Regions from separate parts of the Acidovorax sp. GW821-FHT10E04 genome, predicted to be linked through region 2. Evidence: riboswitches for the same ligand, from Rfam matches in the RefSeq annotation. Region 2 holds a riboswitch; the other holds the start of a gene.

What was found. Region 2 has a riboswitch for S-adenosylhomocysteine ahead of metH (methionine synthase). Riboswitches for the same ligand answer to the same signal wherever they lie in the genome.
Region 1: linked by a shared signal. The riboswitch ahead of ahcY (adenosylhomocysteinase) and the one ahead of metH (methionine synthase) in region 2 are both predicted to bind S-adenosylhomocysteine.

What each region holds. Positions count from the first base shown of each region.
Region 1 is NZ_JBWKMT010000005.1:58,951-66,176, reverse strand. Features, by position in the region: gene AC07OC_RS16575 (23S rRNA (adenine(2030)-N(6))-methyltransferase RlmJ) at 1-748, shown strand, start outside; gene AC07OC_RS16570 (septal ring lytic transglycosylase RlpA family protein) at 758-1,348, opposite strand; gene metF (methylenetetrahydrofolate reductase [NAD(P)H]) at 1,348-2,199, opposite strand; gene AC07OC_RS16560 (TlyA family RNA methyltransferase) at 2,196-3,194, opposite strand; gene ahcY (adenosylhomocysteinase) at 3,308-4,741, opposite strand; S-adenosyl-L-homocysteine riboswitch at 4,816-4,895, opposite strand; gene AC07OC_RS16550 (DUF2855 family protein) at 4,958-6,055, opposite strand; gene AC07OC_RS16545 (TetR/AcrR family transcriptional regulator) at 6,134-6,796, shown strand; gene AC07OC_RS16540 (SDR family oxidoreductase) at 6,880-7,226, shown strand, end outside.
Region 2 is NZ_JBWKMT010000003.1:674,642-681,867, reverse strand. Features, by position in the region: gene metH (methionine synthase) at 1-2,421, opposite strand, end outside; S-adenosyl-L-homocysteine riboswitch at 2,473-2,579, opposite strand; gene AC07OC_RS12485 (IPTL-CTERM sorting domain-containing protein) at 2,609-4,312, opposite strand; gene AC07OC_RS12480 (hypothetical protein) at 4,436-5,179, opposite strand; gene AC07OC_RS12475 (aliphatic amidase) at 5,296-6,336, opposite strand; gene AC07OC_RS12470 (FmdB family zinc ribbon protein) at 6,352-6,696, opposite strand; gene fmdA (formamidase) at 6,730-7,226, opposite strand, start outside.

The DNA of each region.
Region 1 (7,226 bases), on a different contig from region 2:
GTACCGGCTCGATGGCGACTATGCCAGCACCAGCGGCGAGGCCGCGGACGGCATCGTCCGGCTTTTTGCACCCACCGCGCCCGCCCTCACGCCCGCCCTGCAGGCCTATGTGGACATGGTCCGCGCCTTCAACCAGGGCAGTGCGCTGCGCGTGTACCCGGGCTCCCCGTTCATCGCCCAGCGCCTGCTGCGCGGCCACGACAAGCTCAAGATCTTCGAGCTGCACCCCACGGACCTGCGGGCGCTGGCGGGCAACGTGGCCCAGCTGGAGGCAGGCCGCCAGGTGGCCGTCCTGCACGAAGACGGGTTTGAGGGGATCAAGAAATTCCTGCCCCCGCCGGCCCGCCGCGCGCTTGTGCTCTGCGACCCCAGCTATGAAATCAAGAGCGACTACGCCAAGGTGCTCGACATGGCCGCCGACTCGCTCAAGCGTTTTGCCACCGGTACCTATGCGTTCTGGTACCCCATCATCCCGCGCCCGGAAGCCCACGACCTGCCGCGCCGCCTCAAGACGCTGGCCACCAAGGCCGGCAAGGGCTGGCTGCATGCCACGCTCACGGTCAAGAACAGCAAGCTCACTGAAAACGCCGCGGGCGACGTCAAGCGCCCCGGCCTGCCGGCCAGCGGCATGTTCCTGATCAACCCGCCCTTCACCCTGAAGGCGGCGCTGAAGACCGCGCTGCCGCAGATGGTGGAATTGCTGGCGCAAGACAAGCACGCCACGCACACGCTCGAATCCGGCGGCTGACGGCGGCGGTCAGGGGGCGGGGCAGTCCCGCTCGCCCTCGTCCAGCGCAAAAAGCTCCACGGGCTTGAGCCCCAGGCCCACCATCCCCAGCACCTCGGCGGCCCCCCGGCTCAGGTCGATCACGCGGTTGCCCGTGTGCGGGCCCCGGTCGTTGATGCGGACCACGACCGAACGGCCCGTGGCCTGGCTGCGCACGCACACGCGCGAGCCGAACGGCAAGGTGGGATGCGCCGCGGTGAGCGCCTTCATGTCGAAGGGCTCTCCGCTGGCCGTGCGGCGCTTGTGGAACTTCGCGCCGTACCAGGAGGCCAGGCCCACCTCGTCGGCGGGCAGGCGCAGCTGCGGGGCCTGCGGGCTTTCGGTGCCATCCTCCCGCCCACCGGGGCGCGGCGGGTCGATCAGCATGGCCTCGCCCGGCACGCTCAGCAGGTGCGGGGCCAGTGCGTCGGCCTCGGCGGACAGCCCCTGCGCACGCCCCCAGGACGAGCAGCCCCACACCGAAACACCGCAGCAGACCACCCCGAGCACCTTCCACCACAGGGCGGCCCGGCGGCCCTCCACCGGGCCCGCCACCGCGGCATCGCCGCGCGGCTGGCGCATCAGATCCCCAGCCGGCGACAGATCTCCAGCGTCGCGGCACTCTGGTTCATCGTGTAGAAGTGCAGGGCCGGCACGCCGGCACTGCGCAACCGGTCGCACAGGTCGGTCACCACATCCAGGCCAAAGGCCTTGATGCTCGCCGTGTCGTCGCCGAAAGACTGCAGGCGCAGGCGTATCCAGCGGGGAATCTCGGCGCCGCAGGCGTCCGAGAAGCGCATCAGCTGGGTGGAGCTGCCGATGGGCATGATGCCGGGCACCACGGGCACATCGGCGCCCAGGCGCTGCGTGTCTTCCACGAAGCGGAAGTACGCATCGCTGTTGTAGAAATACTGGGTGATCGCCGAGTCCGCTCCGGCCTGCACCTTGGCGATGTACGCCTTCAGGTCCGCCTCGGGCGACTTGGCCTGGGGGTGGACCTCGGGGTAGGCCGCCACCTCGATGTGGAAGTCCCGGCCGGTCTCCGCACGGATGAAGGCCACCAGGTCGCTGGCGTAGTGGAACTCCCCGCCCGCGCCATAGCCGCTGGGCAGATCACCGCGCAGCGCGACCAGGCGCTTGACGCCCATGTCCTTGAGCATGGCGAGCTGCTCGCGCACGGACTGGCGCGTGGCGCCAATGCACGAGAAGTGCGAGGCTGCGCCGACCCCCTCGGCCAGGATTTCGCGCACCGTGCCAAACGTGCCCTCCTGCGTGGAACCGCCCGCGCCGTAGGTCACCGAACAGAAATCAGGGTGCAGCGCATACAGCTGCTGGCGCGCGGTGCGCAGCTTGTCGGCCCCCTCCGGCGTCTTGGGCGGGAAAAACTCGAAGCTCACCGGGAAACCGATGCCCTGGGCATTGGCAGCAATCATGTGGCCCTCCTCGCATAAACAAAAAATTCACGGTTGCCGTCGCCACCCTGGATCGGGCTGTCCAGCCAGGCGTGCACCGCCAGGCCCAGTTCGGCGCAGCAGTCACGGATGCGCTTTTCCACCACGGCGTACAGCGCCTCGTCGCGCACGATGCCGCCCTTGCCCACCTGGCCGGGCTGCAGTTCGAACTGCGGCTTGACCAGCATGAGCAGGTGGCCGTCGGGCCGCAGGAATGCGGCGATGGCAGGCAGCACCAGGGTCAGCGAAATGAAGGACAGGTCGCCCACCACCACGTCGAACAACGGGGTCGTGTCCACGCCCGCGCATTCGGCGCGGCGCCGGCGCTGGACGGGCAGCGTGCCCAGCGCGCGCGCCTCGGCACGCTGCGCGCGCTCGGACTTGAAGGCTTCGATGTCCTGGTCCTTGGCGTCGCCGCTGTCATCGTAGGCGTCGTCCACCAGCCCGCCGTTGCGCATCCAGCTGTAGGGCGCCTCGGGCTGGGTCTCGTTGTCCTCGTCCACATCGACGGCTTCGGAGAGCGCGTCCTCGCACGCCTGCTGCAGCGCCTCGGCGGTCAGCGAGCGCGCATTCACGCCCTCGACGCAAACCACCCGCAGATCGCTGTGCAGCCGCTCGTGCAGCTGGCCGTGGCCCACGTCCACGCCGACGACCTGCGCCGCGCCCTGCTGCAACAGGCAATCGGTGAACCCGCCGGTGCTCTGCCCCACGTCCAGGCAGCGCAGCCCGGCCACGGGCAGGCCCGTGGCCCGCAAGGCGCCTTCCAGCTTGAGCCCGCCGCGCGAGATGTACTTGGCCTCGGCATCGTCCAGCAGCTTCACCTCGGCCACGGACGGGATGTCATCGCCGTTCTTGGCCACCTTCTGCCAGGGCGCCAGCGGCGACAGGCGCCACTCGACGCCTGCAGCAATCAGCCGCTGTGCCTGCGAACGCGTGGCCGCATGGCCGGACTCCACCAAAAAAACATCTGCGCGCATGCGTCACTCTCTCGTCAATCGACGATGGATTTCATAGCCAAAATGGCTTCTATCGCTTTATCCACAAGCGCTGGCTGCTCCCAAAAAAGGAGCAGCAACAGCCACCCGCACGATCAGTAGCGGTACGTGTCGGGCTTGTACGGGCCTTGCTTGGGCACACCGATGTAGGCGGCCTGCTCGTCGGAAAGTTCCGTGAGCATCGCGCCCACCTTCTTGAGGTGCAGGCGCGCCACCTTCTCGTCGAGGTGCTTGGGCAGCACGTAGACCTTGCCGTTCTCGTAGTAGTCGCTGTGGGTGAACAGCTCGATCTGGGCGATGGTCTGGTTGGCGAAGCTCGACGACATCACGAAGCTCGGGTGGCCCGTGCCGCAGCCCAGGTTCACCAGGCGGCCCTTGGCCAGCAGGATGATGCGCTTGCCGTCCGGGAAGATCACGTGGTCCACCTGGGGCTTGATCTCTTCCCACTCGTACTGCTCGAGCGTCGCGACCTGGATCTCGTTGTCGAAGTGGCCGATGTTGCAGACGATGGCCTGGTCCTTCATGGCCTTCATGTGGTCGTGGGTGATCACGTCCTTGTTGCCGGTGGTGGTCACGAAGATGTCGGCCTTGTCGGCGGCGTATTCCATCGTCACGACCTTGTAGCCTTCCATCGCGGCCTGCAGGGCGTTGATGGGGTCGATCTCGGTCACCCAGACCTGGGCGCTCAGGGCGCGCAGGGCCTGGGCAGAGCCCTTGCCCACGTCGCCGTAGCCGGCCACGCAGGCCACCTTGCCGGCGATCATCACGTCGGTGGCGCGCTTGATGCCGTCCACCAGCGACTCGCGGCAGCCGTACAGGTTGTCGAACTTGCTCTTGGTCACCGAGTCGTTCACGTTGATCGCGCGGAACATCAGCGAGCCCTTGGCCGACATTTCCTTCAAGCGGTGCACGCCGGTCGTGGTCTCTTCGGTCACGCCGATGATCTGCGCGCTCTTGCGGCTGTACCAGGTCGGGTCCACGGCCAGCTTGGCCTTGATGGAGGCGAACAGGCAGGTTTCTTCTTCGCTGGTGGGGTTGGCGATCAGCGATGCGTCCTTTTCGGCGCGCTTGCCCAGGTGCATCAGCAGCGTGGCGTCGCCGCCGTCGTCCAGGATCAGGTTGGGGCCTTCGCCTTCGGTGCCGGCGGGGCCGAAGTCGAAAATGCGGTGGGTGTAGTCCCAGTATTCGGCCAAGGTCTCGCCCTTCACGGCGAACACGGGCGTGCCGCTGGCGGCAATCGCGGCGGCGGCGTGGTCCTGCGTGGAGAAGATGTTGCACGAAGCCCAGCGCACCTCGGCACCCAGGGCCTGCAGCGTCTCGATCAGCACGGCGGTCTGGATCGTCATGTGCAGGCTGCCGGTGATGCGGGCGCCCTTGAGCGCCTGCTTGGCGGCGAATTCCTCGCGGATGGCCATCAGGCCGGGCATCTCCGTTTCGGCGATGCGGATCTCTTTACGGCCCCAGGCGGCCAGGCCGATGTCGGCAATGATGCAGTCGGTGTTGACCGGGGCGTTGACGCGTGCGTTCATGATGGTGTGCTCCAAAGCATGTTTGAAAGACCACATTCAGCGCGGGGATGAGACGGAAGGCTCACCACACGAGAAGTGGATGAGCGTCGTTGCTAGATGACTCCGAGCCTCACGCCCCGCCAGTGCTGGGGACGCTGCAACGCTCCTCGGATCGGCGGATTATAAAAGCAAGTGCGGGAGGCGAGGGAGCGCCCCGCCTCGGTGCCTTGGGCCGCGCTACGGCGCCAGCACGACCACGTGGCCTTCCTGCGGATCGATGCGGCCCGCATGCAGGTCCTCGACCAGGGCCTGCGCCGCCGCGAAACCCTGGTGTTCGCGCACCCGCATCCAGGGCTGGTGCGCGCTGCCGACGCGGTCGATGAACGCGCGCTGGGCGGCATTGAACTTCTGGTTGACCACCTCGGGGCCCCAGTCCGCATTGCGCTTCCTGATCTGCACCGGCGCGAAATAGAACACGGGCGCGGGCCCCGGCAGGGCCGTGTCGCGCAGGAAGTGCGTGTTCTGCGCCGACCCCGCATAGCAGTCGTACACCAGGGCATCGCCCAGGTGGTGGTGCACGCGCGAGCGCAGATCCTCGTCGCCCGAGAAATCGACATACAGCGTGGGCACACCGGCATCCAGGGCCTCCAGCTCGCCATACGCCACCGTGCGCTGGTAGCAGCCCAGGCCCTGCACGAAGGCACTGTTGCGCGGCGCGGTGAGCCCCAGGCGCTCGATCTGCCCGGGCCCCTCCAGGCAGAACGCGGTGCCGTAGGCCGTCTTGCTCGATGCGCTGGAGAACAGCAGCCGCCGCGCGCCGAAAAATCCGTTGTCCTGCAGGAAGTCCGCCAGCATGAACGACGTGATGAACAGCGGCCGCACCAGCATCTGGTAGTTTTCATCGCCTGCCCGGTATGCCGGGTCGGCGCTGGTGCGCGTGTACTGGTTGTAGGCCGAGGTGAGCGACTGGCGGTGCTCCGCGCCGTCGTAGAAGCCCCGGACCGTCACGCGCACCGGCGCCATGCGCACATGGCTCGCAATGGGCCAGTAGCCGTAGAAGCGCTCGCCCACGGCCACGCCCTGCACGCCGGAGGCCACCACGTCGGCAAAGCCCCACACGGGCATGTGGCCCCAGCCCGCTTCGCCCGTGGGGAAAAAGTCCCAGTACTTCATCGCGTCGCCAAAGGCGGCGTAGGTGATGTTGTTCGTGGTCACCGCCACGCGATCCACGCGCAGCAGGGCCTCGCCGGGCTGCAGTGGAGCAAGGGGGAGCTCCTCGGTGCGGGTGTGATTCAATGCATTCCTGTCGGTCAACAGGCGGGTGAGCAGCGTCATGGAAAGTCTCCGTTTCAAGGGTGAGAAAACACTCAGGGCACTGTATGGCGCCCTGCCGCCGCGTGGGTTCGGAAACCGGTGAACCCGCCGCGCAAGACCCTTGCCGCCAGCTCCAGCGCGGCCCCCAGGCCGCTCAAGCGCCCCCTCCAGGCCCGGGCGCGCTTCACGGTGCAGGCCATCTACGACGCCTTTGTTCGGATTTGGCAACGCGACGGCTGGGACAAGCTCACCACGCGCAACGTGGCGCTGGAAACCGGCATTTCCGTCGGCACGCTGTACGACTATTTCCCCAACAAGACAGCGCTGCTGTCGGGCTATGTGCGCCACTGCGTCGAGGCCCTGCTCGCCGCCATCGACCGCGAGGCCGTGCAGCCCGAGGGCCTGCCATGGACGCAGCGCATCCACCATCTCGTGCGCCTGGTGTGCGGCGTGGATGCGCCCGGGCTGCCGCCCTTCCACCCCGACATGCTGGCGCTGGAGGCGCAGATGGCCGAGCCCCGGCACCACCGCCGCGTGCACGAGGAACTGGTGGCCGCCTGGGGCCGGGTGATTGCCGCCTGCACCGACCTGCCCCGCCCGCCCGGGCAAGCACTGCTGCAGGCGTTGCACCTCTCGGCCTGGGGTGGGCGGCGCTATGCGCTGCTGCTGCAGCTCGATCCCGCCGCCATGCGGCAGTGGGCCGACGGTGTGGAGCAACTGTGCTGCGCCGCCATCGTGCAGGCCGCCAGCGCGCCGGGCTGAAGCCCTGTCACCTGCGCGGCTGCCTTGCCCCGCGGGCCGCCCGACACTGGCGCCCTCACCAAAAAACACCAACGGAGCACTGCATGGACCCCAAGGACAAGGTCATCATCGTCACCGGCGGCGCCAGCGGCATCGGCCGCAGCATCGCGCGGCGTTTTGCGCAGGAAGGCGCCCGCGCCGTGGTCGTGGCCGACCTGCACCTCGCGCCCGCACAGGCCGTGGCCGACGAGATCGGTGGCCTGGCCGTGCGCTGCGATGTGTCCAAGGAGGCCGACATCCAGGCGCTGGTGGCCACCACGCGCGAGCGCTACGGCCGGGTCGATGCCTACATCTCCAACGCCGGCATCCTGGGCCGCCCGGGCGGCATCGAACTCGAGGACCCACTGTGGGACGCCATGTGGAACATCCACGGCATGGCCCACGTGTGGGC
Region 2 (7,226 bases):
GTCGTCGTTGCTCAGCGCCTCGCCGGCGGCATAGCCCCACAGGTCGGTGCGCACGCGGTGGTGCAGGGCTTCGGCAAAGGCTTCGGCCAGGCGGTCGGCCAGGCTCTTGAACAGGATGGCGGAGTAGTCGTCCAGCGCGTCGATGAAGGCCTTTTCCTTCTTCTCGATCCCCAGGCCCGCCGTCACGGCGAACATGCCGGCGTAGTCGGCAATGCCGCTTTCCTTGGGCGCCACGAAGTCGGCCAGGCAGCGGCTGGGGCGGGTCACGCCGTCGATGGTGTGCTTTTCCGCTTGCTGGCGCAGGCCGTACCAGGTCATGGCGACCTCGGTGCGGGTGTCGTCGGTGTAGAACTCGATGTCGTCGTCGTTCACGCTGTTGGCGGGCAGCAGCGCCATCACGCCGCTGGCCGTGAGCCACCGGCCTTCGATGATTTTTTTCAGCATGGCCTGGCCATCGGCAAACACCCGCGTGGCCTCCACGCCCACCACCTCATCGGTGAGGATGGCGGGGTACGGGCCGGCCAGGTCCCAGGTCTGGAAGAACGGGCCCCAGTCGATGTACCTGGCCAGCTCGGCCAGGTCGAAGTTCTTGAACACGCGGCGGCCCAGCGCACGTGGCACGGCGGGCTGGTAGGCGGACCAGTCCACGGGTGTCTTGTTCGCGCGGATCTTGGCCAGGGGCCACAGGGGCGTGGCCTTCTTGTTGGCGTGCTGGATGCGCACCTTGTCGTAGTCGGCATTCAGCTCGTCCACGTAGTTCTGCACGCCGTCGCCCAGCAGGCTCTGCGCCACGCTGACGCTGCGCGAGGCATCGGGAACGTAGACCACGGGGCCTTCGTAGTGCGGCGCGATCTTCACGGCGGTGTGCACGCGGCTGGTGGTGGCGCCGCCGATGAGCAGCGGGATCTTCTTGATGCGGAAGTGCTCGTCCTTCTGCATCTCGCCCGCGACGTACTGCATTTCTTCCAGGCTGGGGGTGATCAGGCCCGACAGGCCCACGATGTCGGCGCCCTCGACCTTGGCGCGCGCCAGGATCTCGTGGCAGGGCACCATCACGCCCATGTTCACCACCTCGAAGTTGTTGCACTGGAGCACGACGGTGACGATGTTCTTGCCGATGTCGTGCACGTCGCCCTTGACGGTGGCGATGACGATCTTGCCCTTGCTGCGCACGTCGCGCCCGGCCAGTTCGTCCTGGCGCTTTTCTTCCTCGATGTACGGAATCAGGTGGGCCACGGCGGACTTCATCACGCGCGCGCTTTTCACCACCTGGGGCAGGAACATCTTGCCAGCGCCGAACAAATCGCCCACCACGTTCATGCCGTCCATGAGCGGGCCCTCGATCACGTGCAGCGGACGGCCGCCCCTGGCCAGGATCTCGCGGTAGGCCTCTTCGGTGTCCTCGGTGATGAAGTCGGTGATGCCGTGCACCAGCGCATGCGACAGGCGCTCGCCCACGGTCTTGGGGTGCTCGGGCGTGCCGCGCCATTCGAGTTTCTTGCTCTCGTCCTTGGCGCCGCTCTTGGCGGTTTCGGCGATCTCGACCAGGCGCTCGCCGGCGTCGGGGCGGCGGTTGAGCACCACGTCTTCCACGCGCTCGCGCAGCACGGGCTCCAGGTCGTCGTACACACCCACCATGCCAGCATTGACGATGCCCATGTCCATGCCCGCCTTGATGGCGTGGTACAGGAACACGGTGTGGATGGCCTCGCGCACGGGGTCGTTGCCCCGGAAGCTGAACGACACGTTCGACACGCCGCCCGAGACCTTGGCGCCCGGCAGGTTCTGCTTGATCCAGCGCACGGCCTCGATGAAATCGACGGCGTAGTTGTTGTGCTCTTCGATGCCGGTGGCCACGGCGAAGATGTTGGGGTCGAAGATGATGTCTTCGGGCGGGAAGCCCACTTCATCGACCAGGATGCGGTAGGCGCGTTCGCAGATTTCGATCTTGCGTTCGTAGGTGTCGGCCTGGCCTTTTTCGTCAAACGCCATGACCACCGCAGCGGCGCCGTAGCGGCGCACCAGGCGCGCCTCGTGCTTGAACTTGTCCACGCCCTCCTTCATGGAGATGGAGTTGACGATGCCCTTGCCCTGCACGCAACGCAGGCCGGCTTCGATCACCTCCCACTTGGAGCTGTCCACCATGATGGGCACGCGCGCGATGTCGGGCTCGGACGCGATGAGCTGCAGAAAGCGCACCATGGCGGCCTTGCTGTCGAGCATGGCCTCGTCCATGTTGATGTCGATGACCTGGGCGCCGTTTTCCACCTGCTGGCGCGCCACGGCCAGGGCCTCTTCATACTGGCCGTTCAAAATCATGCGCGCGAACGCCTTGGAGCCGGTGACGTTGGTGCGCTCGCCGATGTTGACGAACAGCGTGCCCTCGCCAATGGAGACAGGCTCCAGGCCGGACAACTTCATGGGGGGGACGGACAAATCTGACATAAGGCTCACCTGCGCGGCACAAGGGGGTTCAGGTGAGCGTCGTTGTCAATGTACTGAGGGATGCGCGGCCCAAGCCTGACGAGCCGCCATGCCCCACCAGGGCACGGCAAGCCGCTGCAACGCTCCTTGGACCAGGGGCCGATTGTAGTTGGCCCGCCCGCGGTCAGCGCATCTGGCGGCGCTGGCCCAGCGCGGCCAGCAGCACCAGGCCGGCGAGCAGCCACAGCGCCCATTCCGACAGGGACGGAATCGCGCTCGGGGCCGCCGCGATGGTGTCGGTGTCGGTGGCGCTGTTGTTGCCGGGGTTGGGGTCGGTCACGCCACCTGGGGCCGCGACGGTCGCGGTGTTGACCAGTGTCCCCGTCGCCGACGCGCCCACCGTGGCGCTGACGGTGTAGGTCACCGATCCGCCCGCGGGCAGGTTGACGGTGTCGTTGATGCTGCCACTGCCCGCCGCCGTGCAGGTGCCGCCGCCCGCGCCCACGCAGGTCCAGGTGCCGGTCAGCACCGCGGGCAGGGTGTCCGCCACCGTCGCCCCAGCGACGCCGGAGGGCCCGGCATTGCTCGCGGTGATGGTGTAGGTCACCGAGCCGCCCGCGGTGGCCGTGGTCACGCCGTCCGTCTTGGTGATGGCCAGATCCGCCTGCGGCGTGACGGTGTCGGTGTCGGTGGCGCTGTTGTTGGCCGGGTTGGGGTCGGTCACCCCGCCCGGCGCCGTCACCGTCGCCGTGTTGACCAGCGTTCCCGTGGCCGCCGCACTCACCGTCGCGCTGACGGTGTAGGTCACCGAGCCGCCCGCGGGCAGGTTGACGGTGTCGCTGATATTGCCGCTGCCCGCCGCCGTGCAGGTGCCTCCGCCCGCGCCGACGCAGGTCCAGGTGCCCGTGAGGGCGGCGGGGAAGGTGTCCACCACGCCCGCGCCTGCGGCGTTCGATGGGCCGGCGTTGCTGGCGGTGATGGTGTAGGTGACCGAGCCGCCCGGAACGGCCGTGGTCACACCATCCGTCTTGGTGATGGCCAGGTCGGCTTGCGACGCGAGGGTGTCGGTGTCGGTGGCGCTGTTGTTGGCGGGGTTGGGATCGGTCACCCCGCCCGGCGCTGTCACCGTCGCCGTGTTGACCAGCGTTCCGGTCGCCGAACCGCTGATCGTGGCGCTCACCGTGTAGGTGACCGATCCCCCCGCGGGCAGGTTGACGATGTCGTTGATGTTGCCGCTGCCCGCCGCCGTGCAGGTGCCTCCGCCCGCGCCGACGCAGGTCCAGGTGCCGGTGAGCGCGGCAGGGAAGGTATCGAGCACCGCGGCCCCCGACGCATTAGACGGCCCCGCGTTGCTGGCGGTGATGGTGTACGTCACCGATCCGCCCGGAACGGCCGTGGTCACGCCATCGGTCTTGGTGATGGACAGATCCGCCTGTGGCGTGAGCGTGTCGGAGTCGGTGGCGCTGTTGTTGGCTGGGTTGGGGTCGTTCACGGCAGACGTCACCGTCGCGGTGTTGGTCAGCGTGCCCGTCGCAGACGCATTGATCGCGGCGCTCACCGTGTAAGTCACCGAGCCGCCCGCGGGCAGATTGACGCCATCGTTGATGTTGCCGCTGCCCGCCGCCGTGCAGGTGCCGCCGCCCGCGCCCACGCAGGTCCAGGTGCCGGTGAGCACGGCCGGAAAAGTGTCCGCCACCGTGGCACCGACGGCGGGGTCCGGCCCTGCATTGCTGGCGGTGATGGTGTAGGTCACCGATCCGCCCGGCGTGGCCGTGGTCACTCCATCGGTCTTTGTGATGGAAAGGTCCGCGTCTTGGGCATGCGCTGCGGTCGCGGCCACCATGGCCAACAAGAACGCAGTGAGCCACAGCAATGCACGTTGGCGCATGGTGAAGTCCCGATTTGGAGTGGAAGGGTGGCCAAAGTGTAACGCCACGTTTCCATCTGGAACGTTCATGCGCGTCGGCGCGCGCTCACGGCGCGTCCCGCGCTGGACGCGGTCGAATCGCCCTTAACGCACCGGCAGAAACTGCAGGAAAGTCCCGCCCACGATACCCTGCACGTAGCTGATGGCAGCGCGACGGTACTTTTCGGTGGTCAGGGCGGCCAGCAGGTCGAGCCGCGCGATGACCTTGCCGAACTCGCGCTCGAAGCTCAGGTTGCGGCCCTGGGGCCCGATTTCGTCGGCCAGCAGCAGCGGCTGGCCCTGGGCATTGCGGCGCTGGGCCAGCAGCCACACGGCGCTTTCCACATTGCGCGCGGCGTTGTAGAGGTGCTGGGCATCCACACCGTCGAGCAAGAAGAACTCGGTCTTGCCGCCATGGGCCGTGATGATCATGTCGGCCGTCGCATGGATGAACGCCGCCACGCGGTCTCCCGCAAACTCCGGCGCCAGCGCAAAGCCCATCGCGGCGATGTCACGGCGCCCCTGCAGTGGCGCCCAGGGCTGGCGCTGCAGGATGGCCGTGCGCACCTGCTCGGCGGCGTGCTCGCGGCTGGTGGTGCTGGTCTTGCGCCATTCGGCGGGGTTGCGGCGGTAGAGCTTGTCCATGAGGCGGAACAAGCCCTCCAGGTTCTCCTGCATGGCCAGCGTGGCCAGGCGGTTCATGTCGGACTGGGCCAGCTCACCGGGCGCGGCGGATGCGCCCTTGACCTCGCCGCGCTGCGTGGGCGCGTTGCCCGCGCAGCCCGCGAGCACGGCGCACAGCAGCGCACAGGACGACATCCACAGGATAGAAAAGAACGGCCCACGCATGGGGGCCGATTATCGGGCGCAGTGCGGGCCTCGCACAGGCGGTTGACACTGTTTGAAGATCTCAGGCCGCTGCAGTGCATCGAACGGGCGAACCCGCGCCACACCCCCCGTTGGCGTCAGCTGCGGCCTGCGCTGTCAGGGTTGGGGATGCCCTTCATCGGGCATTCCTCGGTGCCCACCATGGGCCGGGTGATGGCTTCCACGGCCTTGCGGGTGCCTTCGGGGTCATTCACCCAGCGGGTGTAGAAGTCATACGGGCAGGCGGCCACGCCCTGGTCCCCGTCGCGGGAGTTGATCATGCCGGTGTAGCCCCGGTGCAGCAGCTTGAAGAGGTGGTTTTCGGACTGCCCGTTCCTGCGGAAGTCGCGGATCAGGCTTTTTGACAACGCTGCGTACTGCACCCCGTATTCCTCCTCGCCGCATTCACCGAGCGTTCGGCCATCAAAGCCAATCAGCGCGCTGTGGCCAAAGTAGCTGTACACGCCGTCGAACCCGGCGGCATTGGCCACGGCCACGTAGGTGTTGTTGGCAAAGGCCATGGCCTTGCTCATCAGAATCTGTTGCTCCTTGGCGGGGTACATGTAGCCCTGGCACCGCACGATGAGCTCAGCGCCCTTCATGGCGCAGTCGCGCCAGATCTCGGGGTAGTTGCCGTCGTCGCAGATGATGAGGCTGATCTTCAGGCCCTTGGGGCCTTCGCTCACGTACGTGGTGTCCCCCGGGTACCAGCCTTCGATGGGGGTCCAGGGCATGATCTTGCGGTACTTCTGCACGATCTCGCCCTGGTCGTTCATCAGGATCAAGGTGTTGTACGGCACCTTGTGCGGGTGCTTCTCATGGCGCTCGCCGGTGAGCGAGAAGACGCCCCACACCTTGGCCTTGCGGCAGGCGGCGGCGAAGATCTCGGTCTCCTCGCCGGGGATGGTGGCCGCCGTGTCCATCATCTCCTGGGCGTCGTACATGATGCCGTGGGTGCTGTACTCCGGAAAGATCACCAGGTCCATGCCGGGCAGGCCGGTCTTCATGCCCACCAGCATGTCCGCGATCTTGCGCGCGTTGTCCAGCACCTCGGCCTTGCTGTGCAGGCGTGGCATCTTGTAGTTGACCACCGCCACGCCGACGGTGTCCTTGCTGCTGGAGATATCGCCGTGAATCATGGTGAAGCACCCCTATCAATGAGAAATCATCCAGGGCCGTTTGCTGGGAAACGCCTTGGCGCCGCTGGGCGCCGTCACCGTGGCCTTGCGGCTTTGCGATGACGAACAGCAACCACAGCCTGCGGGGTGCTTGAGGCGGGCGTAGTCACCCGAGCGCTGCGGTTCGTGGCGCGCGCGCTCGTTGGTGGCGATGGCGCTGCGTGCGGACGCACTCATGAGCGCCAGGCGCGGCGCGGTGGCAAACACGCGCGGCGATGCGGCGCCGCAGTCCGGGCAGGCGGCGGGTTCGTTGCGGTCCGCCAGCAGGCGGAAGGCATCAAAACCGCCACACTGGGCACAGGCGTAGTCGTAGGTGGGCATGGCGGTTTCTTTCTGGCGAAGGCGCCCCGTGGGTCAGGCCAGATCGGGCGACAGCGGCATGGCCACCGAGCCATCCAGGTGCTGGACCGGCCCTGCGGCGCTGGGGTTGATGTCAAAGTCAAAGATCTGCGTGGGCAGCCACAGCGTGGCGCAGGCGTTGGGCACATCCACCACGCCGCTGATGTGGCCCTGCACAGGCGCGGTGCCCAGAATGGAATAGGCCTGCGCGCCCGAGTAGCCGAACTTCTTCAAGTACTCGATGGCGTTCAGGCAGGCCTGGCGGTAGGCCACGTTCACATCCAGGTAGTACTGCTTGCCGCTTTCGTCCACGCTGATGCCTTCAAAGATCAGGTAGTCGTTGTAGGTGGGCGTGATGGGGCTGGGCTTGAAGATGGGGTTCTTGATGCCGTACTTGGCCATGCCGCCCTTGATGAGCGTGACCTTCATGTGCACCCAGCCCGCCATCTCGATGGCGCCGCAGAAGGTGATTTCGCCATCGCCCTGACTGAAGTGCAGGTCGCCCACCGACA